DNA from 4 places in the Blautia sp. NSJ-140 genome. Region 1 is predicted to be linked to each of the others. Evidence: riboswitches for the same ligand, from Rfam matches in the RefSeq annotation. Region 1 holds a riboswitch; each other region holds the start of a gene.
What was found. Region 1 has a riboswitch for cobalamin ahead of MUB50_RS00860 (ABC transporter substrate-binding protein). Riboswitches for the same ligand answer to the same signal wherever they lie in the genome.
Positions count from the first base shown of each region.

Region 2: another riboswitch for cobalamin. It lies ahead of nikB (nickel ABC transporter permease); the one in region 1 lies ahead of MUB50_RS00860 (ABC transporter substrate-binding protein).
Region 3: another riboswitch for cobalamin. It lies ahead of MUB50_RS00275 (sirohydrochlorin cobaltochelatase); the one in region 1 lies ahead of MUB50_RS00860 (ABC transporter substrate-binding protein).
Region 4: another riboswitch for cobalamin. It lies ahead of MUB50_RS00210 (cysteine-rich small domain-containing protein); the one in region 1 lies ahead of MUB50_RS00860 (ABC transporter substrate-binding protein).

Region 1 covers NZ_JALIFS010000001.1:188,050-195,576, forward strand. The annotation lists gene MUB50_RS00850 (ABC transporter ATP-binding protein) at 1-689, opposite strand, end outside; gene MUB50_RS00855 (FecCD family ABC transporter permease) at 689-1,774, opposite strand; gene MUB50_RS00860 (ABC transporter substrate-binding protein) at 1,789-2,883, opposite strand; cobalamin riboswitch at 2,990-3,279, opposite strand; gene pcrA (DNA helicase PcrA) at 3,381-5,624, opposite strand; gene MUB50_RS00870 (DUF1836 domain-containing protein) at 5,769-6,389, shown strand; gene MUB50_RS00875 (YerC/YecD family TrpR-related protein) at 6,519-6,836, opposite strand; gene MUB50_RS00880 (YesL family protein) at 7,076-7,527, shown strand, end outside.
Region 2 covers NZ_JALIFS010000005.1:147,623-155,149, forward strand. The annotation lists gene hisB (imidazoleglycerol-phosphate dehydratase HisB) at 1-27, shown strand, start outside; gene hisIE (bifunctional phosphoribosyl-AMP cyclohydrolase/phosphoribosyl-ATP diphosphatase HisIE) at 46-1,326, shown strand; gene MUB50_RS07910 (M14 family metallopeptidase) at 1,498-2,457, shown strand; cobalamin riboswitch at 2,742-2,930, shown strand; gene nikB (nickel ABC transporter permease) at 3,112-4,050, shown strand; gene nikC (nickel transporter permease) at 4,051-4,878, shown strand; gene MUB50_RS07925 (ABC transporter substrate-binding protein) at 4,939-6,507, shown strand; gene MUB50_RS07930 (ABC transporter ATP-binding protein) at 6,522-7,307, shown strand; gene MUB50_RS07935 (ABC transporter ATP-binding protein) at 7,300-7,527, shown strand, end outside.
Region 3 covers NZ_JALIFS010000001.1:56,938-64,464, reverse strand. The annotation lists gene MUB50_RS00280 (NAD(P)/FAD-dependent oxidoreductase) at 1-1,132, shown strand, start outside; cobalamin riboswitch at 1,535-1,709, shown strand; gene MUB50_RS00275 (sirohydrochlorin cobaltochelatase) at 1,871-3,160, shown strand; gene MUB50_RS00270 (hypothetical protein) at 3,282-4,283, shown strand; gene MUB50_RS00265 (ABC transporter substrate-binding protein) at 4,280-5,425, shown strand; gene MUB50_RS00260 (FecCD family ABC transporter permease) at 5,523-6,542, shown strand; gene MUB50_RS00255 (ABC transporter ATP-binding protein) at 6,546-7,527, shown strand, end outside.
Region 4 covers NZ_JALIFS010000001.1:43,884-51,410, reverse strand. The annotation lists gene MUB50_RS00225 (diaminopimelate dehydrogenase) at 138-1,124, shown strand; gene MUB50_RS00220 (N-acetylmuramoyl-L-alanine amidase family protein) at 1,409-2,899, shown strand; gene MUB50_RS00215 (C40 family peptidase) at 3,182-4,624, shown strand; cobalamin riboswitch at 4,856-5,025, shown strand; gene MUB50_RS00210 (cysteine-rich small domain-containing protein) at 5,293-5,580, shown strand; gene MUB50_RS00205 (phosphatase) at 5,689-6,405, opposite strand; gene MUB50_RS00200 (glycyl radical protein) at 6,760-7,527, shown strand, end outside.

The DNA of each region.
Region 1 (7,527 bases):
CTGCGGATCAGCTCCGGGGTCAGGACTTCTTCCGGCGTTCCGTAACCTTCCAGAACTCCGTCCTTCAGTACATAGATCTTATCACAGTATGCTGCTGCAATATTCAGATCGTGAATAGCGGAGATCACGGTTACATTAAGTTTTTTCACCAGCTCCATCAGCATGATCTGGTGGGTAATGTCCAGATGATTGGTAGGCTCATCCAGAATCAGTGCAGAAGTCTGCTGGGCAAGTGCTCTTGCCAGGATCACCCTCTGCTGCTCTCCTCCGGAAAGAGTGGAAAAGGTACGGTCTGCAAACGCCTCCATCTGTACGGTTTTCAGCGCTTCATCCACGATCTGGTAATCTTTTGCATTGTCCCGTTCCAGAGTCTTTTTATGAGGCGCACGCCCCATAAGAACCACCTCGCGGACCGTAAAATCAAAATTATAATAATTGTGCTGTGCCACCACGGCCATTTTTTTCGCAGAGCTTCGAACACTCATGGAATGAAGCTCCTCGCCGTCCAGATACACGGCTCCTGCGTCTGGTTTCAGAATACGGTAAATGCATTTCAGCAAAGTGGATTTTCCGCTTCCGTTTGGTCCGATGATTCCTACCAGTTCCTTATCCTGGGATTCCATGGAGATTCCCTTCAGGATCTGTCTGGCGTGAAAGCCAACCTGAATATTTTCTGTGGTGATCTTCATTACCGGGCACCTCCGAATCCATAGGATTTCCGCACAAGCAGATAAATAAAGCAGGGAGCACCGATAATGGATACCAGCACACCGATGGGCATCTCGGAATTTTTAAGGATCACACGACATGCCACATCGCACCAGATCAGAAACGATGCACCAAGAAGCGCACTTAAGGGGAGCAGTTTTCTGTGATCTGTTCCAAAAAGGATCCGGACCACATGAGGGATCACCAGTCCCACAAATCCGATCACACCGGCACAGTACACGGCAAATCCGATCATAGCAGAAGCAACGATCAGATAAAAAGTCCGCAGTCTGTGCAGATCTGTTCCAAGGGTAATGGATACGTCATCTCCCAGAAGCATCAGATTCAGGTTCCGGTACTGCGTCCAGAAAACAGCCACGCACACCAGCGTGACCGGAAGCATTACACCCACTCTGGTCCAGCTTGCTCCGGCAAGACTTCCCATGCTCCACTTCATAACTTCTGTTGCCGCATTTTTGTCATTGGTAATATAAATGACAAAATTGGAAAAAGCAGAACAGACTGCGCTGACCGCCATTCCCGCAAGGATCAGTTTTGCGGAAGTTGCCTTTCCACCCATGTTTGCAATGGCGATCACCGCAAAAGAAGTGATCATCGCGCCAATGAAAGCAGTGATTCCCACAGAGTTTCCGCCAAGAAAGCTTCCGATTCCAAGCATGATGGCCAGTGTGGCACCCAGAGATGCACCAGATGAGATACCCAGCACATACGGGTCTGCCAGCGGGTTCTGCACGATAGCCTGCATCACCACGCCGCACACGGAAAGAGCCATTCCAACTGCCAGAGCCAGAAGGACTCTGGGCAGCCGGATCAGCCACACAACATCATGAACTGCGCCTTCCGCATAGGCGGACAGACTTTTTATATGAAACAATTTATAAGCGATAACGCTGTATACATCCTTCAGTGACAGATCCGCATTTCCAAAAGTGATGGCTGCAAGTATGGAAAAAATAAGGAATCCTGCAAGTCCGATGAGAACTGCCACATACATGGATGTTCTGAGCACCTTATCTTTTTTTCTTTGTGAAGCTGTTTCTTTCACTGCATTTTCTCCGATCAGTCAAGATTTACGTCCGGATATAATCCCTTTGCAAAAGTTTCGATTCCGTCCTGGGTACGTGTTGCACTTGCATACATCTCACTGAGCATGATCGGGTAAACACGTCCGTTCTTTACTGCGTCAAGACTCTTCAGGGACTCATCATCCTGGATCACTGCAAGCTGGCTGTTCTTAACAGTTTCCGGATCATCTCCTGCATATGGCATGTAAACCACAAAGATCACGTCAGGGTTGGCTGCGATGATATCCTCTTTTCCAACGGTGGAAGCATCCGGGTTTGCAAGAGTTGCGCCTAACTGTGTTACCATATCTCCGCCAAGGCTCTTTACGCCATAGTTTGTGATGTCATCTCCAAGAGGCTCCAATACCATTACGCTTGGTTTGTCTTTTACATCTGCAGTTGCAGTAAGAGTTTTGTCGATCACTGCTTTTGCATCATCAACGATAGCCTGCGCTTTGTCCTGTACATCGAAGATCTTTCCGATATTTAAGATATCTGTGAATTCATTTTCCAGTGTTCTGTCGCCGTCCGGACGAGTATTGGTGTTGTAGTAGGTGTTGCAGCCTTTGTCGATCCAGTCTGTTACATTTCCCAGATTCTTATCAGAGAAAAGAGAGCTCCAGGATAAGATCATGTCCGGCTCCAGCATTGTTACAGTTTCAAGGGATGGGGTAAATTCGTCAAGATAATTTGTTTTTGAGAATGCTTCTTTGAGATCTTCCGGAACTTCATTATCAAGACCTGCGGTAGCTACCAGGTGGTCTTCCAGACCAAGTGCGAGCATAGTCTCAATGCTTCCCTGATATACAGCAAGGACTTTTTCCGGTGCTTTTTCATAAGTGGTTTCGATTTCGTTTCCATCGTAATCATAGGTTGTGATGGTCAGAGGATATTCTGTCTTGGTTGCCTCTGCGGAAGAATCTTCGGTGTCTGCAGACTCTGTACTGTCTTCTGCTGCCGGCTGGTTGTCTTCCTTGATGGTCTCGGAGTCTGCTCTCTCTGCGGCATAAACAGCCGGAGCTGCAGATACGGTCATTGCCGCTGCCATTACCATTGCCATGATTCTTGTGGATACATACTTGTTTTTCATTTCATTTCCTCTCTTTTCGCCTGTTTTATCTTCTGTTGCCTATGGGTAACCGAAAAGATGGGGCTTCATAAAATCTGCACGGAACACTTTGTACGGAAGCTCCCACTTACATACTGTCAAGCAGGTTTCCTGACTTACAGACTCAGAAAAAACTCCGCAAAATAAAAACTGATACACCATTCATCTTTTAGCCGATCATGAATGATGTATCAGAATTTTCTCCAGAATCTCTCTGACATCGGGATTTCGCCTTCTCACATAAGTTTCTGCAATGGCATGTGAAATCCCTTCTTCTGTATACAGTGGCCGCAACCGCTCAGGCTTTTTACCCGATTCCCTCTCACAGTATCCGGCAGCATATGTGCCGGTGATACTGTTCACTTCACAGTAATTCAATTACGCTGATATTAATTCTAACATACCGGTTTTCCAATTACAACCTTGAGGCCGGATTTTTACAGTTTTTTGCAGAAATAGTCTGCCCGGAGAGATCCCTCTCAGATCTTTTTCAGCTTGGCAAAACCGGCGAACATTTTTTTCACGCCGACTTTGTCAAAGTCTACCGTCACTTCGTAGTCTCTGCCGCCGTCTGCGATATTTTTTACGATACCGACTCCGAATTTCACATGACGGACCGTGTCTCCCTCACCATAGTCCAGGCTGTCCGCCTTCTTCACTGTGAAATCTTTTTTCTGCAGGGTGCTCTTTGCCTGGAAATTCATTTTCATCTGGGCATAGGCGCTTTTCGGAGATACGATATCATCTACCTTGGGCTTTTTTTCCTGAATGGTATGTCCAAGATCTACCAGCTCCCGTGGAACCTCCCTTACAAAACGTGACACACGGTTATACTGAGTCTCCCCACGGATCATCCGCTGTTTTGCACAGGTTAAGGTCAGCTCTTTCATGGCACGGGTGATTCCCACATAACAGAGCCTTCGCTCCTCCTCTATATCCGACGGATCACCGGACCAGATGGAAGCATATCCCGGAAAAACACCGTCCTCCATTCCTACGATAAATACATTGGGGAACTCCAGTCCCTTGGCACTGTGAAGGGTCATCAGCAGCACATAATCCTGATCCGGATCAACAGAATCGATATCTGCCACCAGTGCAATCTCCTCCAGAAATGCAGAAAGTGTTGCCGGCTGTCCGGCCTCCTCCATGGCTTCCTGGAAGGATTCTGTCTTGGAGATCAGCTCATCAATATTTTCGATCCTCGCCTGGGCCTCCTCCGTTTTCTCTGCCTCCAGCTCCTTCACATAACCGGTAAGCTCAATAACCTCTTCCAGGGTTTCACGGACTGTATAGGCCTCTGCCTTACTTTTCAGTCCCTGGATAAAGGATACAAAATCATTGATCTTTCCTGCTGCCCTGCCAATGGACGGTACTTCCTCCACCACGCGGAGAGCATCGTAAAAGCTCAGGTTCATCATATCCGCATAGTCCTGGACCCGGCCGATGCTGGTGAGTCCGATCCCTCTTTTTGGCACATTTAAGATCCTGCGCACAGCCAGATCATCACTGGCATTGTCAATGGTCTTCAGATAGCTTAACAGATCCTTAATCTCTTTGCGGGCATAAAAGTTCACGCCGCCGACAATCTTATAAGGAACATTTGCCAGAAGGAATTTCTCCTCAAAGAGACGGGACTGAGCATTGGTCCGATAAAGTACTGCACAATCCTTGTACTGGAATTTCCCGTTGCGGCGCCCCTGGATGATTTCTCCTGCAACATACTCCGCTTCCTCAAATCCGTTGTTGAACTGACGGAAATGTACTTTATCTCCCTCTTCGTTCTCTGTCCAGAGGCGTTTTTCCTTACGCTCTGTGTTGTTGACGATCACCTCATTGGCTGCATTGAGGATATTCTGGGTAGAACGGTAATTCTGTTCCAGGCGCACCACCTTAGCCTCAGGAAAAACCTTCTCAAATCCTAAGATATTCCCGATATTTGCTCCACGAAAACGATAGATGGACTGGTCATCATCACCAACCACACAGAGATTCTTGTATTTCTCAGCAAGAAGACTTACAAATTTAAACTGGGCAGTATTGGTATCCTGATACTCATCCACCATAATATATTTGAAACGTTCCTGATAATAGTCCAGGATATCCGGATTATGCTGAAAAAGCTCCACAGTCTTCACGATCAGGTCATCAAAATCCAGCGCATTGTTTCCCCGGAGGATAGACTGATATTCCTTATACATACCGGCAATCTTCCGTGCATCCGGATCGCCGCCCGCATTCAGCTCCATCTCTTCCGGTGTGATCAGTTCATCCTTGGCATGGGAAATATCAGCAAGAACAGCGCGTTCCTTGTAAATCTTGGTATTGATATCAAACTTCCGGAAGATTTCCTTCATGACTGTTTTCTGGTCGTCGGCATCATAAATGGTAAAATTACTGTTGAAACCCAGCACCTCAATATGTCTGCGCAGGATCCTCACGCAGGCGGAATGGAAGGTGGAGACCCATACGCTCTCCGCACCCATTCCCGCAATTTTATTCACACGTTCCCGCATCTCACTGGCAGCCTTGTTGGTAAAGGTGATCGCCAGGATATTCCATGGGTTTACCCCCTTTTCTTCCATTAAATAGGCGATCCTGTGGGTCAGCACTCTTGTTTTTCCGGAACCGGCTCCTGCAAGGATCAGAAGCGGTCCCTCTGTATGTACGGCAGCTTCCCGCTGCATAGGATTCAATGTGTCCAAAGCATCATGTATACTCATTTTGATCTCCATTTCTTTTTCCATATGAACAGTATCTTTATATACTATCATGACTTTACTTTCCGGTAAACCCACCTCTCTGAAAAAAGTTTCTTTACAAGTAGTATTTAAAACTATATAATAAGGAGCAGAGGTGATAATGCAATGACAGAAAACGAAAAAGAAATGATGAACAGCATTTTTGCAAAAATTGCTGAGCTTGATTATATAAAACCCGATGAAATTCCCAATATCGATCTTTACATGGATCAGGTCACGACCTTTATGGAAGATAATCTCGCTTCCACCAAACGTCATGATGATGACAAGATCCTGACCAAGACCATGATCAACAATTACGCAAAGAACAAGCTCCTTCCCCCGCCGGAAAAAAAGCGGTATTCCCGGGAGCATCTGCTGATGCTGATCTTTATCTACTATTTTAAAAATATCCTCTCCATCAGTGATATCCAGACCCTTCTGGGACCGATCACCGAGAAATACTTCAAGTCCGTTACAGAAAAGGACATGACTTACATCTACCGGGAGGTTTTCAGTATGGAGCAGTCACAGATCCGTTACCTGGAAAAGGATCTTATGCGCCGTTTCAAAAGTGCCGGAGAGATCTTTGAGGACGCCGACCCGGAGGATAAGGAATTCCTTCACCAGTTTTCCTTCATCTGTCTTCTTAGCTTCGACGTATATATGAAAAAAATGATCATCGAAAACATGATCGACCACATGAATTCCTCAAAAGATACTGATTCCTCAAAAAAAGACAAATAATATCCGGAGCTTACATCCGGTCATAAACGTGCGTCGCCGGACGCACCGAAAAAAAGAGACAGACGTGTGATCGCCTGTCTCTTTTTCGTTACAGCATTATCCGTTATCACCACGGTATGGACGTAAGCCTTATTCTGCTTCGCCGCCCTGCTCCCCGTTATCCTTCTTCATACGTGCAAATACCATCTCATAACCATCATTTCCATAGTTCAGGGAACGGTTCACACGGCTGATCGTAGCTGTGGAAGCTCCTGTTTTCTCGGAAATATCAAGGTATGTACGCTTATCGGTAAGCATCTTGGCTACCTCGAAGCGCTGAGATAAAGAAAGCAGCTCATTGATGGTGCACACATCCTCAAAAAATGTATAACACTCTTCCTTGTCCTTCAGGCACAGGATCGCTTCAAAAAGATGATCCACAGCCTCCGTCCTGATTTTTTTGCTCATTGTTACGCTCCTTTAAAATACATAAATTTCGTCTAATACAATACTGATATTTTAACACTCTAATTCGTGATAAGCAAGTCTTTTAGGGAAATTTAATAAACTATTTCACTATTTTGTCTTTCTATGGCGGACACATGATTTTCCTGTTTCCACAGTCTCGGAAAACATTTGGGATTTGCTTTTTCTGCTGTGATTGGGTATACTTAAAATAATATCCCAAAGAAAAGGAGACTTATCAAATGAATCGTTTTTTCAACATGGACAACAAATTCTTCGTGTTCATGGGACGCGTAGCAGATCTGCTTCTTCTGAATTTTCTGTGCATCCTCTGCTGTATTCCGGTTGTCACCGCAGGCGCCTCCATAACAGCTCTCTACTATGTCACACTGAAGATGGCAAGAGACGAAGAATCTTATATTGCCCGCAGCTTTTTCCGCTCATTCAAACAGAATTTCAAACAGGCGACCATCATCAATATCATCATGCTCCTCACCGCTGCTGTTCTGTTTATCGATCTTCGGATCGCCAGAGCCGGAAGCGGAGCTATGTACAAAGGACTTTTCAGTCTGTTCATTGCATTTGCACTGATCTATGCGATGATCCTTCTGTACATTTATCCGATCCTTTCCAAATTTTTTAATTCCATCAAGAATACCTTTGTAAATGCATTCCTGATGTCCGTCCGCCATCT
Region 2 (7,527 bases), on a different contig from region 1:
GTGCTTTCTACCAAGGGAAGCCTCTGATACAGAAGGAGACCACTTATGAACAAACAGTTGATCCCATGTCTTTATCTTCATTCAGAAAAGGCGGTAACAGGATTTGGACAGAGAAATCTTTTCGGAGACGGAAATGTAGAAACACTTGCAAAATTTTACGGTGACAATGGGGCAGATGAGCTTCTGGTATTTGACTTTTCTTCCACAGATGCGGAGCATGACCGTGCGATCGGAAAAATCCGTGATATCTGTCAGGCATCTGAGATCCCGGTTATCGCAGCGGGAAATATCAAACGTATGGAAGATGTAAAAAAGCTGATCTATGCGGGATGTGCCAAAGTTGTACTGAATTTTTCGAAAGAGAATAATATCAAGCTTCTGGAAGAAGTATCCCGGCGCTTTGGAAAAGAGCGTATGATGATCAGCATCTCTGATCTGAGAGAATTCACAGAAAATCAGGATCTGATCGAAAAATATGCAGACACTGTTCTGGCTCTGGACACTGTCGAAAATGAAATCGCAGAGATTTCTCAGATTTCCATTGTTCTTCATACCGATGAAAACAGATCTGAGAATGTTCTGAAGCTTTTAGGAGAAGCAGCTGTGTCCGGACTTTGCGGTGCTTATGTAAGCAGTCTTGAAAATGATCTGCATACATTTAAGGAAACCTGCGAAGAAGCCAGAATTCCGGTAAACACATATAAAAGTAATATTGCATGGTCGGATTTTAAATTAAACAGTGACGGAATGGTTCCGGTTATTGTCCAGGATTACCGGACGGATGAAGTACTGATGCTGGCCTATATGAATGAGCTTGCTTTTAACACAACATTGAAGCTGGGAAAAATGACATACTGGAGCCGCAGCCGGAATGAGCTCTGGACCAAAGGGCTGACATCCGGACATGTACAGTATGTAAAGGCTCTTACTATTGACTGTGATAATGATACGATCCTTGCCAAAGTGGAGCAGGTTGGAGCAGCCTGCCATACAGGAAACCGTACCTGTTTCTTCAAACCTCTGATGAAAAAAGAGTACGATGATACCAATCCACTTCACGTGTTCCAGAATGTGTATGATGTGATCACTGACCGAAAAGAGCATCCAAAGGAAGGTTCCTATACTAATTATCTTTTTGATAAAGGAATCGACAAGATTTTGAAAAAAGTCGGTGAAGAATGCACAGAGATCGTCATTGCAGCCAAAAATCCGGATAAAGAAGAGATTAAATACGAAATTTCAGATTTTCTTTATCATATGATGGTACTCATGGTGGAAAAAGGAGTCAGCTGGGAGGAAATCACCAGGGAACTGGCGAAAAGATAAATCATATATCATTCAGGAAAAAAGCTTCTGTACACCGGGTCAGAAAAACGGTTACGGAAGTTTTTTTCTGTATTCCCGGAATCCTAAAAAGAATATATACAATTTCGGTTAGGCATGATATACTTATCGTCAAAAGTGCGGAAATATAAAAAAGGAAAAGGGAAACAATCAATGATCAAAATTGATGACTGGATGATTGAAAAAGGAGAGAAGGCACAGGGAAAAATTAAGATCTCAGGAAATGGCATGGCAATGCCGGCAACTGTGATATGCGGAGTGGAAGACGGACCGACGGTCCTGATCACGGCAGGAATACACAGTGCGGAGTATGTGGGAATCCAGGCAGCAATGGAACTTGCAAAAGAATTTCAGCCGGAAGAACTGAAGGGAAATGTGATCATCGTTCCCCTGGTCAATGTCAGCGGCTTTGAGCATCGCACCATGAGTCTGGTCTATGAGGATGGCAAGAACCTGAACCGCGTTTTCCCCGGAGATCCTGAGGGAACGGCTGCAGATCGCATTGCCTATACTATAGTAACGAAACTTTTTTCTATAGCAGATTATTATATCGACCTGCATAGCGGAGATGGTTTCGAACAACTTCATCCCTATGTTTATTATGTAGGGGTTGTAGATGAAAAAACAGCAGAGAAGTCATTACATATGGCACGGCATATCGGCGTAAAATATGTAGTCCGTTCCACAACCGCCACAGGTGGCGCCTATAATTATGCTTCTTCTCTTGGAATTCCAAGTATTCTTATCGAAAGAGGCGGACACAGCTACTGGACCTGGGAGGAAGTAGAACAGGATAAAAGAGACGTCCGTCACCTTGTTTTTCATCTCCAGGGAAAGACGTGTCATGGTCTGAAGCATTACCGTCAGATGCTTCTTGAAAATGTAGTCTATGAATATGCGCCGTATACCGGATGCTGGTATCCATCCAAGAAGCCTGGAGAGTACTTCTTTAAGGGGGAAGAACTGGGTGAACTGAGAGATTACTATGGAAATTTACTTTACACGTCTATTGCAACTGAAAACGGAGTCGTACTTTATCAGACAGCCAGCCTGAATATCATTGAAGACGGACCGATGATCGCATATGCGGCGATCACAGATACTCTGACCTGATAGTAAACAATCTTTTCAGAACGCTTCTGTCTGAAAACATATTGAAACAGTAAGAAAACCGGGTTTTACCATTTGCTATTCTATTTGTAAAAACAGCGAGGTAAAATCCGTGTTTTTTTAGCAGATCAGATAAATTTAATTGTCAAATCCCCAATGGGGGATATATACAGTTCAAGCATCTTTAACAAAATTTATGAGTTTTCAAAAAATATAACATTTTTCCATAGACATAAACTATAGTTTTATCGTATAATATTCAAGTAATTTAACAGCATTTGCTGATTTTCACATCAGCCGTTGTAAGTTCCGAGAGGATTAATAGGGAAACCGGTGTAAATCCGGTACGATCCCGTCACTGTAAGGGGGAATCCTCAGACAAAATACCACTGGTCGAGTGCGTGAGAAATAGACCGGGAAGGTGTCTGAGGGTAAGGATCCTAAGTCAGGAGACCTGCTTGCAATTGTTTTAAAATGATTCTTACGGAAGATAGGAAGCATATTTTTTTATGTGCCCGTATTTCATCGCGGGCTTTTTTCGTGCAAATTTCTAAAATTCCATGCATGTTCTGCATAATAAGAATCCAGTAGTTTTTTTATCTAACTCAATTAAAACGGCAATGTTAAAATCGCATCAAATGAGGAAAGGAGTAAAACGTGACAAAGAAACAAATAGGAAAAAGATTTCTCCAGATCATCATTGTATTATTTGGAATCAGCTTTTTCACATTTGGACTGACCTACCTGTCACCTGGTGATCCTGCGGAGATCATGCTGACAGAATGTGGTAATCTTCCGACACCGGAGCTTCTGGAACAAACAAGACATGAGCTTGGCCTTGATCAGCCCTTTCTCGTGCAGTATGGTTCCTGGCTGAAGGGTGTTGTTACAGGAGATATGGGACAGTCCTATTCTTTCAAAATGCCGGTAACGGATAAACTGGTATCCTGTTTCTGGCCAACGCTGAGGATGTCTTTGCTGGCACTTTTGATGATGGTCATTATTTCCATACCGCTTGGAATCCTGGCCGCTGTATATCAGAACAAATTCCCGGATTATTTTGTGAGAGGAATTACCTTTGTGGGAGTATCTGTTCCAAGCTTCTGGCTGGGCCTGATCCTTCTCAGTATCTTTGGTGTTCAGCTTCGCTGGATCAATGTAGCAGGAGGAAGTACGGATTTCAAGTCTATGATCCTTCCGGCACTGACTCTTGCACTTGCCATGTCTGCGAAATATACCCGCCAGGTAAGAAGTGCGGTGCTGGAGGAGCTTCACCAGGATTATGTGACCGGTGCAAGAATGCGTGGAATCAAAGAAAGCGTGATCCTTTGGAAACACGTTCTTCCTAATGTAATGCTTCCGCTGGTAACACTGCTGGGTCTTTCCCTTGGAAGCCTCCTTGGAGGTACCGCAGTTGTAGAGATCATTTACAACTGGCCTGGTATGGGAAATATGGCAGTAAAGGCAATTTCCTGTCGTGACTATCCTCTTGTACAGGGCTATGTACTCTGGATCGCGATCCTGTACATGTGCATCAACCTGCTTGTGGATCTGTCCTACACTTATCTCGATCCAAGACTTAAGGAGGATAGATAATTGAAAAAGGTATTACGAGTATTTAAAGAAAATAAACAGTTCACTCTTTTCTTCATTCTGGGCCTGGTGGTAATTGGCGTTGCGATCTTCGCACCGCAGCTTGCGCCATATGATCCGCTGAATGCAGTTATGACTGAATCACTGCAGGAGCCGAGTTCCGCTCATCCGTTCGGAACGGATAAACTTGGACGAGATCTTCTTTCCCGTGTTATTTTCGGAACAAGAACTTCCCTGATCATGACATTATGTCTGGTTGCGGTGATTTTTGTGATCGGTACATTTTTAGGAGTTATTGCCGGATATTTCGGTGGCGTTGTGGACGCGGTGATCATGCGTATCGCAGATATGATGATCTCTTTCCCCGGCCTTGTACTGGCCATCGCCATTGCCGGTATGCTGGGACCAAACCTGGTAAATGCCGTTATCTCCATCGCGGCTGTAAGCTGGACGAAGTATGCCCGCCTTGCAAGAAGTATGGTTTTGAAAGTCAAGAAGAGTCTTTATATAGAAGCTGCAGTGGTAAACGGAACAAAGACCTGGAAAATTCTTCTTGTACACGTTCTTCCGAACATGGTAACCCAGATGGTGGTAACTGCGGCAGCAGATATCGGAACCATGATGCTGGAGCTGGCTTCTCTTTCTTTCCTGGGATTTGGTGCAACTGCGCCGACACCGGAGTGGGGACTGATGCTGAATGAAGGAAGAACCTACATGGCAAAAGCGCCATGGCTTATGATCTACCCTGGTATTGCGATCGTGATCTGTGTTGTTGTTTTCAATATGCTTGGAGACAGCATCCGTGATGTACTGGATCCGCGCCAGGATTAAAAAACGTTTCTGTAACAAACCAACACCAATAATCAGTATATTTATCTTTAGGAGGATGAAATGAGAAATAACGTAGTTAAAAAAGTGCTGGCTGCTACACTTGCATGTATGATGACTTTTTCTATGACAACAGTGGCTCAGGCAAAGGGCGATAAGAGCAGTGATAAGGAAATCACGATTGGAGTAACAAGCTTTGCAGATACACTTGAGCCGACAGAGCAGTATTTCAGCTGGGTTGTATCCCGTTATGCGATCGGTGAGTGCCTTACAAAATTCGATGAGAACGGTGATATCGTTCCATGTCTTGCAGAAGAGTGGGACAACAGTGAAGATGGAAAAACATGGACATTCAAGATCCGTGAGGGTGTAAAATTCTCCAACGGCGATGATATGACACCGGAGATGGTAAAAGCTTCCATCGAGCGTACAGCTGAGAAGAGCGACCGTGTTCCGGAGTTCTTTGACCTTGATAGTATTGAAGTTGACGGACAGAACCTGATCTTCCACCTGAACAGAGCAAACGCAAACATGGCCGGATGCCTTGCAGACCCGCTGTTTCTGATCGTTGATACAAATGTTGATGATTCCACATTTGCAATGGAAGGACCGATCTGTACAGGACCTTATGCAGTAGAGTCTTTCAGCCCGACAGACTCCTGCGTTGTAGTAAAGAATGAGAACTACTGGGATGGCGAAGTTCCGCTTGACAGAGTTACTCTGAAATGTGTCGATGACCAGACAACACGTTCCATGGCTCTTCAGACAGGCGAGATCGATATCGCTTACAACCTGAAAACAGAGAACCTGGTTGAGTTTGAGGGAAATGACAATTACGACATCCAGGAGCTTCAGTCTCTTCGTTCTACTTATGCATTCATGAACCAGAATGAGGATCATGCACTCAGCGACAAGGCACTTCGTCAGGCACTTCTCCGTGGACTTGACAAAGAGACATACTGCAACACTCTTCTTGAGGGTGGTGCAACAGCTGGTAAAGCACCGGTTCCGCCAACACTTGACTTTGGATTTGATGATCTCAACGATGAAAACTCTTACGATCCGGACAGCGCTAAAAAGATCCTCGAGGATGCTGGATACAAAGATGTTGATGGCGACGGATATGTAGAGACTCCGGACGGAGATCCGCTTGTTCTTGATTTTGTTATCTACACAAGCCGTGCAGAGCTTGGTGTATACGCACAGGCAGCACAGGCCAGCCTGAAAGAGATCGGTATCAACGTAAACCTGAATACAGTAAGTTATGAGACACTTCTTGACATGAGAGATTCCGGACAGTATGACCTTCTTATCTGGAACGTACTGGTTGCCAACACCGGTGACCCGGAGAACTACTTAAGAGAGAACTGGTACAGCTCTTCTGCAAACAACACTGCAGGATATAACAATCCGGATGTAGATAAGCTTCTTGATGAGCTTGCTCAGACATTTGATGAGGATAAGAGAAAAGATCTCATCGTTGACATCCAGCAGGATATCATGGACGATGCAGCAACTGTATTCTTCGGATATGAGACAACTTACCTCTTCTCCAATAAGAAGGTAACTGGCGTTAAGATGTATCCGATGGACTACTACTGGCTGACAAAGGATATCACTCTTGCCGAGTAAAGGAGCGTTTATTTATGCTTGAAATCAAGGATCTTTCCGTTCAGTACGGAAAGCAGGCACCTATCATTGAGCATTTCAATCTTTCCATGAAGAAAGGTGAGATCATCAGTGTAGTAGGAGAGAGTGGAAGTGGAAAAACAACTGTTATCCGTGCTGTTCTCGGCGCACTTGCCGGGGGCGGCCGGGTAAGTGCCGGTGATATCCAGTTCAACGGAAAATCTCTGCTTTCCAATACAAAGGATGAATGGAGAAAATTAAGAGGTACCCGTATTTCCATGATCTTCCAGGACTGCGGTGGAACCTTAAACCCGATTCGTAAGATCGGCAGTCAGTATGTGGAATATATTTGCACACATACCGATGTATCCAAAGCGGAAGCATGGAAAAAAGGATGCTCCATGCTTCAGAAAATGCGTCTTCCTGATGCAGAAAACATTATGAAAAGCTATCCGCACCAGCTTTCCGGTGGTATGCGCCAGCGAGTTGGTATCGCCATGGCTATGACATTTAACCCGGAACTTCTTCTGGCAGATGAGCCGACCAGTGCTCTGGACGTTACTACACAGGCTCAGATCGTACGCCAGATGATGGAACTCCGTGATGATTTCGGAACGGGTATCATCATCGTTACCCATAACATCGGTGTTGCAGCCTATATGGCTGACCAGCTGGTAGTTATGCAGCATGGAAAAGTTGTGGATCAGGGAACCCGTGATGAAGTTATGAATCACCCGACCAGTGACTATACTAAGAAACTGCTGGCTGCAGTGCCGGAAATGGAGGGACAGCGTTATGTTTAATGAATCTGATATCGTACTTAGTGCGAAGCATATCGTAAAGCAGTTCCCGGCTTCCGGCGGCAGAACCTTAACAGCCTGCAACGATGTAAACTTAAATGTATATAAAGGAAAAACTCTGGGAATCGTAGGAGAGAGTGGCTGCGGTAAATCAACATTTGTCCGTATGGTCATTTCTCTTGACAAGCCGACCAGCGGTGAGATCCTTTACCATGGAAAAAAT
Region 3 (7,527 bases), 130 kb from region 1:
TGGCGGAACTCTGTACCAGCATATCGGCAAGGATACAGCCACAGAGCTGATGGAATATGTAGATAAACTGAACCTGATGCATGGCGGTGAAGGAACCAGGCTTTATTCCACCACAAACAGTGAGATTCGTAAGCTCTGCCTTCAGAATGGCCTGCATCTTCTGGATGCATCAGTCCGTCATCTGGGAACAGATATCAACTATGTGGTGCTGCAGAACCTCTATGAAAAAATGAAAGACCATGTGGATTTCTATTTTGACGCATCTGTTGATAAAGTGGAGAAAACAGAAGATGGTTACGCAGTTGTTGTAGGCGATGAGCGTTACGAGGGAACTTACTGTATCATCTCCGCAGGACGAAGCGGAAGTAAATGGATGGAAACTGTATGTACAGAGCTTAAGATCCCGACTCTTTCCAACCGTGTGGACATCGGAGTCCGTGTGGAGCTTCCGGCAGAGGTTTTCAGCCGTCTGACAGATGAGCTTTATGAGAGCAAGATCGTTTACAGAACTGAGAAGTTTGAGGATATGGTCCGTACCTTCTGCATGAACCCGCGAGGTGTTGTCGTGAATGAAAATACCAACGGTATCATCACAGTAAACGGTCACAGCTACGAAGATCCGGCAAAGCATACCAACAATACAAACTTTGCCCTTCTGGTATCCAAGCATTTCTCAGAGCCGTTCCATGACAGCAACGGATACGGTGAGAGCATTGCAAGACTTTCCAATATGCTTGGCGGTGGTGTTATGGTACAGCGGTTCGGAGATCTGATCCGCGGAAGACGAAGCACAAAAGCCCGTATTGAGGAAAGCTTCGTAACACCTACACTTTCTGCGACACCGGGAGATTTAAGCCTTGTTATGCCGAAACGTATCCTGGATGGCATCATCGAGATGATCTATGCCCTGGACAAGATCGCACCGGGAACCGCGGATGACGATACTTTGCTTTATGGCGTGGAGGTTAAATTCTACAACATGGAGGTTGAGATCGACGAAAATCTGGAAACTTGCCACAAGGGTCTCTTTGTTATCGGAGACTGCAGCGGTGTGACACACTCTCTTTCCCATGCATCTGCCAGCGGAATCTACGTAGCCAGATACCTGGAGCAGAAGTATTTTAACAGATAAACTGCAGAGCAGTTTATCTGTTATGAGCAAGTAGCGAAGCGGATTGCGAATATCCGTTTAACCAGATAAACTGCGAAGCAGTTTATCGATTATGAGCAAAACAGTCCTTTTCTGATATCAGGGTGATGACAGAAAGGGGCTGTTTTTGTGAGTGAAGGTCGTTACTGTTCACTGGTAATGTCCCGCGAGGTGTTTTTTGTGAGCGAAGGTCACAGAAAAACCGAGACATACCGCGCGAATTTATGCGATCAGCATAAATTCTGTGCATCGCGAAGCGTGTTACTGAGAACGGAGTGAACAGTAACTGAAGGTCACAGAAAACCGTGAATCGTCCGACATCAATCTTGACAAATTTGTGAGTTTGTGGTAAAAATTAGATAACCAGATAAAAGAAAATATGTGCAAATGTTATAACGATAAGGTTGCATCCAGTCGGATGTGCAAAAGAGAATCCGGTGAGAATCCGGAACGATACCGTCACTGTGAAAGGGGAGCTGCTTTTATAACCACTGGGAGACCGGGAAGGGAAAGCAGCGTGGAACCAAGTCAGGAGAACTGCCTTATTGCGAGATTCAAGGGTTCGCGGTTTACGAATCTGTATTCTCCATAACAATACAGAACTTCTTTTTATGTATTTGTATTGCGCAGAGAATCATGTGTGAGCAGGCAGCCGCAGAGAGCTGCCGTTTTTTGTACATATCAGTATTCTGGAAATACATGAAAAGAGGACAATAAGAAATGAAAAGAAAAACAATGTTAGCTCTGATGCTCGCAGTTTCCATGACATGCTCTATGGGTGCAGCTACAACAGCAATGGCAGCAGAGGATTCTGCTACAGAAGAGAACGCTGAGGCAGCTGATACCACAGAGGCTTCCGATGCAGATCAGGAAGCAGCAGATAATGTAGCAGCTCTGATCGACAAGATCTATGTACAGGAAAGAAACGACACAACAGATGAGGACTGCAAGGCAGCCAAAGAAGCATGGGATGCTCTGACAGACGCTCAGAAAGAGCTGGTAGAGGGTGAGAATGCAGATCCGGATTACTTTGGACGTGACACAGGAGATGCTTCCAAGGACGATCCGCGTAACCAGGATGAGATCGGTGAGAATGAGCTTCTTGTTGTAAGCTTCGGTACTTCCTTCAATGACAGCCGTGCAGAGGATGTCAAGGGAATCGAGGATGCTCTTGCAGAAGCTTATCCGGACTGGTCTGTAAGAAGAGCATTTACAGCACAGATCATCATCAACCATGTAGAGGCAAGAGATGATGAAGTGATCGATAATATGCAGCAGGCTCTTGACCGTGCAGTAGAGAATGGTGTTAAGAACCTGGTTGTACAGCCTACTCACCTGATGCACGGTGCTGAGTACGATGAGATGACAGAAGCGATCAATGAATATAAAGATAAATTCGAGTCTGTAGCTATCGCAGAGCCAATGCTCGGCGAGGTTGGAGATGATGCAACAGTGATCAACGATGACAAGAAAGCAGTTGCTCAGGCGATCACAGATGAGGCTTGCAAAGAGGCAGGATTTGACAGTATGGATGCAGCAGCTGAGGCTGGTACAGCATTCGTATTTATGGGACATGGAACATCCCATACAGCTAATATTACATACGATCAGATGCAGACACAGATGGAAGACCTTGGATTCAAGAACGCATTCATCGGTACTGTAGAGGGTGAGCCGGAAGACACAGCCTGCGACAAGGTTATCGAGAAAGTAAAAGAAGCAGGATACAAGAACGTTGTTCTTCGTCCGCTGATGGTTGTTGCCGGAGACCATGCAAACAACGATATGGCCGGTGATGATGAGGATTCCTGGAAGAGCCAGTTTGTAGCATCCGGAAACTTCGATAAGGTTGACTGCCAGATCGAGGGTCTTGGAAGGATCGAAGCCGTTGAGAAGCTTTATGTAGAGCATACAAAGGCAGCAATCGATTCTCTGGGAAGCACTGATGAATCCGCAGATTCTGATGCAGCAGATACAGAGGCTGATTCTGCTGAGGAGTCCGCAGAATAATAAATACAAAAATATCTGAGTGAGTTCAGATACCTATAAGAAATCAATGTAACTGCCCGGAAAGATCAGGAAGACTGTTTTCCGGGCAGATTGCTGTATCTATGGAAGGGAGAAGATTATCATGAAAAAACGCTATGTAAACTTAATTCTTGCAATGGCAAGTGCATCAGTCCTGGTGCTGGGTTCTGTGCCTGCGATGGCAAAAACAGACGAAACAAAAACCGAGTCCGGTGAGGAAGCAGAAACTTCCGGAGAAAAGGATACGGATGCAGACAAAGCAGATACACTGGAAGATGGCGTTTATACAGCAGAGTTTGATACAGACAGCAGCATGTTTCATGTAAATGAGGCCAATGACAAAAAAGGAGAACTCACGGTCAAAGATGGTAAAATGACCATCCACGTAAGTCTGGTTTCCAAGAAGATCGTTAACCTGTTTGCGGGAACTGCCGAGGATGCCCAGAAGGACGGAGCAGAGATTATCGATCCGACCACAGATACAGTTAAGTACAGCGATGGTTATACAGAAGAGGTTTACGGATTTGATATCCCGGTATCGGCCATTGGTGAGGAATTTAACGTGGCGATCCTGGGAGAAAAAGGCAAATGGTACGACCATAAAGTCAGCGTAAAGGATCCTGTAAAAACAGAGGATACTGCTGAAAAAACAGCGGACGATACAGAAAAAGAAGGAGCTGCCTCTGACAAAAAGACAGCAGAAAAGTCAGATGAGTCCAAAGATGGAGAAACCTCTGACGACAAGAAATCCGAAGGGAAAAAGCCGGAAGATCTGAAGCTGGAGGATGGAACCTATGAGACTGATGTAACCCTTACAGGCGGATCAGGAAGAGCATCTGTAGAATCTCCGGCCAAAGTAGAGATCAAGGACAAAGAAGCTACGGCAACCATCATCTGGAGCAGTCCGAATTATGATTATATGATCGTGGACGGCGAAAAATATGAGCCGGTGAACAAAGACGGAAACTCCACATTTGAGATCCCGGTCACTGTCTTTGATGCAGAAATGGAAGTGACTGCAGATACTGTAGCCATGAGTACGCCTCACGAGATTGAGTATACTCTGAATTTTGATTCTTCAAGTATGAAAAAGGAAGAAAAATGAAAAAAATAATTTCATACATATTTCTGACGCTGACCCTGATCCTGGGGTGTGCTTTTGCAGTGCAGGCAGCAGAGACAGAACATAAGCCTGCGGATATTCCAGGCCTTACCTTTGACCACAGTATGGATCTTTCCTACGCAAAGGAATTTAATGTGGATTACTACAACGATGGCTATGCGCTGCTCACCATTGATCAGGAAGGACAGTTTCTTGTAGTTCCCGAGGGCAGGAAAGCACCGGAGGGGCTGGATCCTGACATTGCGGTTCTGCAGCAGCCCATAAACAATATCTATCTGGTAGCAACCTCGGCCATGGATCTTTTCCGCGCTATCGACGGGATTGACAGCATCAAGCTTTCCGGAACCAAGGAAGACGGATGGTATATCCAGGAAGCAAAGGACGCCATGGAACAGAAAAAGATGATCTATGCCGGCAAGTACAGTGCTCCGGATTACGAGCTGATCCTGAACGAGGGCTGTGATCTTGCCATTGAATCCACCATGATCCATCACAATCCGGAGGTACAGGAGAAGCTGGAGCAGTTCGGGATCCCTGTAATGGTAGAGCGTTCCAGCTATGAGAGTCATCCTCTTGGAAGAACCGAGTGGATGAAACTTTACGCAGTTCTTCTGGGAAAAGAAGATGTGGCAGAAAAGGTATTCAAAGAGCAGACGGACAAGTTGGATAAGGTTCTCACCGCAGATAAAACAGACAAGACCGTGGCGTTCTTTTATATCAACTCCGTAGGTGCGGTAAATATAAGAAAAAGCGGCGACTATGTTTCGGAAATGATTTCCCTCGCAGGAGGAAATTATGTTCCGGAGGATACGGGAGTAAATGACAATGCTCTTTCTACCATGAATATGCAGATGGAAGAATTTTATGCCAAGGCGAAGGATGCAGACTATATCATCTACAACAGTACGATCGACGGGGAACTTAAGACCATTGATGAGCTTCTTTCCAAAAGTAAGCTTCTTGCAGATTTCAAGGCAGTGAAGAACGGAAATGTCTGGTGCACAGGCAAAAATCTTTTCCAGGAAACCACCGGACTTGGAACCATGATCGAGGATATCCACACCATGCTGACTACAGATGATGATTTTCTGGATGAGCTGACCTATATGCATAAACTGAAATAAATTCCAGTGTTCGCTTTAACTCCTTTGCCGGTTTCCACCTGTGAGCAGGAAACGAAAGGATATGATAACAAAACAGAAGAGGAGTGTACCAGAAAAAATGAATGACAGAAAACGCGCAGTCCGATACGGGGTCTCGTTTGTGATCCTTGCGGTACTTTTGATCTTTTTATTTATATGGAATGTAAATTCCGGAAGTATCCACCTCTCTGTGAAGGAGATCCTGAACATCATATTCCGGCATCAGGGAGATGAAATTTCTTATAATATCGTCTGGGAGATCCGTCTTCCCAGGATACTGGCAGTGATCATCCTTGGCGGAGCACTTTCTGTTTCCGGATTTTTGCTGCAGACCTTTTTTAACAACCCTATCGCGGGACCCTTTGTACTGGGAATCTCTTCCGGTGCCAAGCTGATCGTGGCGCTTCTGATGATCTTCTTTTTAAGCAGATCGGTGTCCATCGGTTCCGGTGCCATGATCCTGGCTGCTTTTGCGGGCTCAATGATCTCCATGGGCTTTGTGCTCCTTGTGGCAAAAAAAGTCCACAACATGTCCATGCTGGTCATCAGTGGTGTTATGATTGGCTATATCTGTTCGGCCATCACAGACTTTGTGGTGACCTTTGCAGATGATTCCAACATAGTCAATCTTCACAACTGGTCACTGGGAAGCTTTTCCGGTATGACCTGGGGGAATGTGCAGACTATGGCTGTTGTGGTACTTCTTACCATGGTGATCGTATTTTTTATGTCAAAACCGATCAGCGCCTATCAGCTGGGGGAGACTTACGCGCAGAATATGGGAGTTAATATCAAGGTTTTCAGGATACTTCTGATCCTGCTTTCCAGTATTCTTTCTGCCTGTGTGACTGCTTTTGCAGGGCCAATCTCTTTCGTGGGGATCGCTGTGCCTCACATTGCAAAAAGTCTCCTGAAGACTGCCAGACCGCTGCTTGTGATCCCGGCCTGTTTTCTGGGCGGTGCAGTGTTCTGCCTGTTCTGTGATCTGATCGCAAGAACTGTATTTGCACCGACGGAGCTGAGCATCAGTTCTGTGACGGCAGTTTTCGGGGCACCGGTAGTTATCTATATCATGATTCGCAGACAGCAGAGGATATAAACGATGAAATCATATTTTTTTTATACAGATCAGCTGACCGTAGGCTATGATGGAAAACCACTGATCAAAGAGATCAATATTCAGCTGAATAAAGGAGAGATCCTGACACTGATCGGTCCCAACGGTGCCGGAAAATCTACTATTTTGAAGAGTATCACAAGACAGCTTTCTCTGATCAGTGGAACGATATATCTGGAACATGAACAGATGAGCCGGATGACCAACAGGGAAGTGTCAAAAAAACTGGCTGTAGTACTTACCGAGCGCATGCGCCCGGAGCTTATGACCTGTGAGGATGTGGTATCCACCGGACGATATCCCTATACCGGAACTCTTGGGATACTTTCCGCAGAGGACAAGGAAAAAGTTAAAAGCGCTATGGAGATGGTTCACGCCTGGGATCTGAAGGACCGGGATTTTACAGCCATCAGTGACGGACAGAGACAGCGTATCCTTCTGGCACGCGCCATCTGCCAGGAACCGGAGATCATTATCCTGGATGAGCCGACCTCCTTCCTGGATATCCGGCATAAGCTGGAGCTTCTTGCCATTTTGAAGAAGATGGTATTGGAAAAACAGATGACGGTGATCATGTCCCTTCATGAGCTGGATCTTGCCCAGAAGATTTCTGACCAGGTGATCTGTGTTCATGGAGATCACATTGAGAAATATGGTGCACCGGAGGAAATCTTTACCTCAGATTATATTCGGAAACTTTATGGCATCACCCGTGGGAGCTATAATGCAGAATTCGGCTGCGTGGAAATGGAACCTCCGGCCGGAAAACCGGAGGTATTTGTGATCGGAGGAAATGGAAGTGGGATTCCGGTATACCGGAAACTGCAGCGACAGGGGATTCCTTTTGTGACCGGAGTTCTCCATACCAATGATGCAGATTATCAGGTGGCAAAAGAACTGGCTGCAAAAGTGATCACGGAGAAGCCTTTTGAATGCATTTCAGAGTCAGCCTTTGAAGAAGCGCTGG
Region 4 (7,527 bases), 140 kb from region 1:
CAGCATGTCCATATGATTGTAAGGCGGATCAGGCAGATCCGTTTTGCGATATAGATCGCAGAGGAATTTTTCTGACAGAAATTCACAGTGCTGTCCGGAAAATGACATACTGCAGAGAAAAAGAGGAGGAAATCATTATGAGTATAAGAATTGGTATTTTAGGTTACGGAAACCTGGGACGCGGCGTGGAGTGCGCCATCAAGCATAATCCGGATACAGAGCTGGTTGCAGTATTTACCAGACGTGATCCGGAGACTGTAAAGATCCTTACAGAGACCGCAAAGGTTTATTCTGTAAAAGACGCAGAGAAGCTGAAAGATGAGATCGATGTCCTGATCATCTGTGGAGGAAGTGCGACAGATCTTCCTGTTCAGACACCGGAGTATGTAAAATATTTCAATGTTGTGGACAGCTTTGATACACATAAGAAAATCCCGGAGCATTTTGCAAATGTTGACAAGGCAGCAACAGAGAGTGGACATGTAGGAATCATTTCCGTAGGCTGGGATCCCGGAATGTTTTCTCTGAACCGTATGTATGCAAATGCGATCCTTACAAATGGAAACGACTACACATTCTGGGGCAAGGGTGTCAGCCAGGGACATTCTGATGCAGTCCGCCGCATCAAAGGCGTAAAGGATGCAAAGCAGTACACCATTCCGGTAGAAGCTGCACTTGAGGCAGTAAGAAACGGAGAAAATCCGGAGCTTACCACACGTCAGAAACATACAAGAGAGTGCTTCGTAGTTGCTGAGGAGGGTGCTGATCTTGCACGTATCGAGGAAGAGATCAAGACCATGCCGAATTACTTTGACGAGTATGATACAACGGTACATTTCATTTCTCAGGAAGAGCTGGATCGTGACCACAGCGGTATTCCACACGGCGGTTTTGTGATCCGCAGTGGAAAAACAGGCTGGAACAATGAGAATAGCCATGTGATCGAGTACAGCCTGAAGCTGGATTCCAATCCTGAGTTCACATCTTCTGTGATCGTTGCCTATGCAAGAGCTGCATACCGTATGAATCAGGAAGGACAGAAGGGCTGCAAGACAGTATTTGATGTTGCACCTGCATATTTAAGTGCCCTTGACGGAGCAGAGCTTCGCAAAAAATTTCTGTAAGGATCTGTAACAGATCTGTAACAGACAGGAGTAAAACTGCATAAAGGATCATATCCCCGGAGCATCAGTGAATATTTCTGATGTTTCGGGGATTTTTTCTGCATAAAATCAACATTGGTAATACCGGAATGACATTTTTTCTGAAAGAAAAGGAAAGAGTTGACGGACTGTAAAGAATGTTATATAATATGGACGTAAAATTGTAACAAAATTGTAATGTTTACGATCAGCCGGACTTAAGAAATAGTAAATATCAATGATCTATCTATCAAAGGAAGGTATGTATGCGAAAATTAAGCAGAAAATGGAAACTCTGGGGACTTTTTTTTGTTCTGATGTTCTTTGCAGCCGGAGCAACTGTACATACAACGGCAACCGATGTACAAGCTGCGGCCAAGAACGGCTTTAAGACCGAAAAAGGAAAATCCTATTATTATCAGAATGGCCAGAAGGTAAAAGGCTGGCTTACACTGAACGGGAAGAAATATTTTTTTAATAAATCCACAGGCGTGCAGATGAAGCGCTGGGCTAAGGATTCCAAGGGCAAACGATATTTTTATAATGTTAACGGTGTCAAGGGCTATATGGCAACAGGCTGGCTTACAGACAGAGAGAACAATACCCGCTATTTTAATCCCACCAGCGGATATATGACAACGAGATGGGCCACGATCAGTAATAAGAAATATTATTTCTACAGCGGCAGTGGTGTTGCTGCAAGAAGCGTATTCCTTACAGACAAGAAGAATGTGACCAGATATTTTACCAGCAAATGCTTTATGGCAAAGGGCTGGGCAACGAATAAGAAAAAGCAGAAGCGTTATTTTGATCCAAACACGGGAGCTATGTATAAGGGCTTTAAGAAGATCGGCAGCAATACCTATTATTTTTACAGCAAGAGCGGCGTGATGGCTACCGGATGGGTCACAAATTCCAAAAAAGGATATAAATATTATTTTGATCCGTCAACCGGTGTCATGGCTACGGGAACGAAGACGATCGATGGCAAGAAGTATACATTTGGCAGCAATGGTGTCCTGGATACCAACCCGGGTACTGCTACAGTTACAAGCTCCAGGACCATCAAGAATTTCCTCGCCAATGCATTACTTCCGGTAGGAAAGACTCTTTACGTATGGGGCGGCGGCCACAACTGGTCAGATGCGACCAGAAAGGGCATCAGTCCAAAATGGAAACAGTGGTATGACAGCAATTCCAGCTCCTATAATTACAGATATTATATGGATCTCAGTGAAGCTACAGAACAGAAGGGCCTTGACTGCTCCGGCTTTGTAGGATGGTCTGTATATCAGATCATGCAGAGCAGATCCGGCGGACCCCAGTATACTACTGTTTCCGGAGATATTGGATCTTTATATTCCGGTAAGGGAATGGGAACCATCGTTTCCCAGTCTCAGCTGGCAAGCTCAAACTGGAAGCTTTATCCGGGAGATATCGGATACAACAGCGGACATACCTGGATCGTTCTCGGACAGTGTTCTGATAAGAGTGTTGTGATTCTCCACTGTACACCTAATGCCGGCGTACAGATTTCCGGAACACCGACACCAAGCGGAACTTACGGAAGCCAGGCGATCAAGCTGGCAGAAACTTACATGTCCAGGTATCCTGGAGTCAGCAAATATGATTATCATGAATCCAGCGGTAATTATATCCGAAACGGTGCATACTTCAGATGGAACAGAAGCACACTTTCCGATCCCAACGGATATCTGAAGAAAACAGCCAACCAGATCCTTGCAGATCTTTTCTGATCGGAAATACGCGGAAAGAAATTTATATGTAATAAATGACTATAAGAAACATGCGAGGAGAACCTGAGATATCACAGGTTCTCCTTTTTGATGTCAAAATCATTAATAAATGTTACAAAGTTTTAAACTAATTAATAGAAAATCCTTGCAATCCAAATAACACTGTGTTAATATATAAAAAGATTGAAACAAGATATTTCAAAAGTATTACAAAAAAACCAACGAAGCGGATGGTCAGATCCGCTGTATTAAATTAGAATCAGATTGCGAGGGTGAACAGTCATGAAGAAAAGGATATTATGTCTGACACTGGCGCTCATCATCAGCGGAGCACAGGTAGTCAGCGTAAGCGCAACAAGAGAAGATGAGGCAGCACTTCAGCAGGAGATGGATGCGACCAATGAACAGCTGAATGCGACTTATTCCAGATTGGATGAGCTTTCCTCACAGAAGTCACAGATTGAAGGCGAGATTTCAACTCTTGATGCCAATCTTGTAAACGTGATGGTTTCGATCCAGACACTGGAAGGAGATATCTCCAATAAGGAAGCCGACATTGCATCTACACAGACCAACCTTGAGAAGGCCAAAAATGCCAAGCAGAAACAGTATGAGGCAATGAAGAAACGTATCCAGTATCTCTATGAGAAGGGTGGAGACGATGCATGGTTCCAGATGATGCTGAATGCAGAGAACCTGTCTGACCTTCTTACAAGAGCAGAGTACACACAGAAGACTTATGAGCAGGACCGTAAGAGCCTTGAAAAATATTCCAATACGATCCAGCAGGTGGCAAACCTGGAAGCACAGTACACACAGGAGAAGGCAGAGCTGGAGGGGATGAAGCAGGAATATGAAGCAGAGTCCCAGAACCTGCAGGCACAGCTGGATGAGAAGCGTGCCACATCCGCAGATTATGATAATGAGATCGCCTACGCACAGCAGCAGGCTACAGATTATGCAAACCTTCTTGCAGAGCAGACTGCAGAGCTTCAGAGATTAGAGGCTGAGCGTATTGCAGCAGAGGAAGAGGCAAGACGTCAGGCCGAGGCTGAAGCAGCAGCGAGAGCACAGGCTGAGGCAGAAGAGGAAGCAAGACGCCAGGCAGAGCAGGAAGCACAGCAGGATGAGGCGGACGAGAGCGAAGATGTACAGTACGATGAGGACGGCAACGTGATCGAGAATACAGATGAGGATACTGCAGAGGATGACACCGAGCATGTGGATGAAGATGCAGACAATGGTGAAAATGATGATGCGTCCGGGGATACTGAGAATACAGAGGATAATGCAGACGCAGATTACGATAACAGCACAGATGCATCCGAAGAAAGTGCAGAGGACACATCCTCAGACAGTGACAGTTCTTCTTACAGCAGCGGTTCAGGATCTTCTGTTGTGAATTATGCCACACAGTTTGTAGGAAATCCTTACGTATGGGGCGGAACAAGCCTTACCAATGGTGCAGACTGCTCCGGATTTGTACAGAGTGTCTATGCGAACTTCGGAGTCAGCCTTCCGAGAACATCCTATGAGCAGCAGAATGCAGGTACAGAAGTATCCTACGCAGATGCACAGCCGGGAGATTTGATCTGCTATGGCGGACACGTGGCTATTTACATGGGTAATGGCCAGATCGTTCATGCATCGAACTCTCAGGACGGGATCAAGATCAGCAATGATGCTACATACAGAACAATTGTATCTGTAAGACGTCTTGTATAATAAGAACGTACAACAGAAAATAAAAACACAGCAGCCCGACAGCAGTTTGTCGGGCTGTTTTTTATGTCGTAAAAAACACTGAAAACCCATGGAACGGAGTAAACAGCAACAAAATATGCTCATAAATATATAAATATTGAAAATAGTATTGACATATAATTAACAGGATGTTATTATGATGTCAGTATAATTCCATATTGAACATAGCAAGTGCTGAGGATGGCTGACAGTTATGTATTGATTATCAGAGGTCCGCAGAAAAGGGAATCAGGTGTGAAACCTGAGCGATCCGGTCACTGTAACGGAGGAGCAAATCTCATAGTCCATTGTACGTATGTATGAGAAGGAGAGAGGAGCCATGATCCCGGAGCCAGGAAACCTGCTTGTTATGGCGAGGTTAAACTTCCGTGTAAAGTGTAACAACCATTTCAGGGACTCCGCACCCCTGGGACGTTGTCTACTTTTTTACGAGAGTAGGCATTTTTTTATGGAATGCGCCTGTTCATATGAATTATACATGATTAAATGGCAGGCGATACTACTCCGGATACATTCGTTCCCTCCGCGCACTCATGAACGGATTATATTTCTACCCCGGGGTGGCATCGCTACCTCTTTTTTTATAGGAAAATTTATGCGTGGTTATGTCAGGAGAGGAGAAAAGAGCCATGGAGAAGCCATACTGGGAAGGCAAAGAATACTCTTACTTCAGCCACAAAAATTGTGAGTACTTTCCATGCCATAAAGGAGCAGATCCGGAGAACTTCAACTGTCTGTTCTGCTATTGTCCTTTATATGCACTGGGAGATAAATGTGGTGGTAATTTTCGCTTTACGGAAAGCGGCATCAAAGACTGCACCGAATGCAAGCTTCCTCACAGAAGAGAGAACTTCGGATATGTTACAGGTAAATATAGCGAGCTTGCGGAAATTGTACGGAAGCAGCGGGAAAAATAAAAAACAGGTCAGTTCAGATACAGGAAAATGTATATTCCTGTGTTTGAACTGGCCTGTTTTGTTTTGGGGTGGACAATAGCTGTTATCTGTCGGAAAAAATACAGAAGATCATTCTCTGGTTTGGAGAAAAACCTTGAGTCTGGGAAGCTGGTTGTTGAGGATCAGCTGTTCTGGAAACATGGCCTGATGAACAAACTCAGCAGCATAGGTAAAATCTCCGATATGCTCCGGGCCATGGCTGTCACTGGAAAGAAGCAGCGGCAGATCATATTTGCGGCAGCATCGAAGGATCTCGAAACAGTTTTCTCTTGTGTCGCCACGATAGCCATAAGGTGCAAGAGAAGCTTCGTTGATCTCAAAGATCGTGCCGGTTTCCCTGGCAGCCCTTGCAAGCGCATCATAATTAACCGGGTAATGAGTGTTATCACTATGTCCGAGGATCTTCACACAGGGGTTTTTCATTACATTGATAAAAGCTTCTGTGTTTTCGGCTCTGGTACCGCAGCGGTAATTCCAGGCATGCATGCTGGCAATGGCGTAATCAAGTTTACATAATAATTCCTGGTCTAAATCTACCGTTCCGCTGCGGTCAAGGATATTCAGTTCAATTCCGTAGAGTAATTCCACACCGAAATGTTTTTTAGGAGAATAGGTAAGGCTGCGGAAATAGGAGGAAGTTCCGGCTGCAAGAGTGCCGGGACCGTGATCAGTGATCCCGAGAAGCCGGAGACCTTTCTCAGCAGCTGCACGTGCCATGTTGGTGATGGTACATTCCGTGCCGTGACCACTGGCGATGGAGTGGGTATGCATATCAGAAAGATACATAAAAATACACCTCTTTTACTGTTTGAGAACATGTAACAGAGTGGAATGCGAATGTCCGCTTTACATAAATTTTTTTTGAAAAACAAAGGAATTTCTATATAAATCCAAGTATGGCAGAGCAGAAAAGCAAAGTCAATAGAGAAAAACATAAAAATACAAAAAACAAATAAAATCAACAGGGTGCAACCAATAAAAACCACAAAAACAGCTAGAAACACATGTTGGATTTCGTTGACATCGAAGTAGGGGTAAGGTATAATAAAACTACATGAGCACATAGCCGGACAGGAGCGGTTCTGGAAGCGCAGAGGCAGACAGATCACCAGAAACAACCGGTTATGAGAAAGGAGAATCATGGAGAAATTTCATATAGCAGATGTTCCGAAAACAGACAGGATCACACATCTTGTAGATAATCTTTATGCAAAGATGCCGGTGATCGAATCTGCCAGAGCAAAACTGATCACAGAGTCTTACAAAGCAACAGAAGACGAGCCGATCATCACCCGCAGGGCCAAGGCATTTGCCCACATCCTGCACAACATTCCAATCATCATCCGTGATGAGGAGCTGATCGTCGGAAGCAGCACTTTGGCGCCGAGAGGATGTCAGACGTTTCCGGAGTATTCTTTCCAGTGGCTGGAGGATGAGCTGGATACAGTGGCTACCAGAACAGCCGATCCATTTTATATTGCGGAGGAAACCAAGGCGGAGCTCCGTGAGGTACATAAATACTGGAAAGGTAAGACTACCAGTGAGCTTGCAACCTCCTACATGGCACCGGAAGCGATTCTTGCCATTGACCACAATATTTTTACACCCGGAAACTATTTCTACAATGGTGTAGGACACGTAACCGTTAAATATGAAGAAGTTCTGGCAATCGGTTATGAAGGAATCATTGCCAAAGCTCAGAAGGAACTGGATGAGTGTAATGTAGGAGATGGTGATTACGCAAAGAAATCCCGTTTCCTGGAAGCAGTTATCATGAGCTGTCAGGCAGTTATTGACTATGCACATCGCTATGCCGAGCTCGCAGAACAGATGGCATATCAGTGTCAGGATCCGACCAGAAAACAGGAACTCCTTCAGATCGCATCCAATTGTACACACGTACCGGCA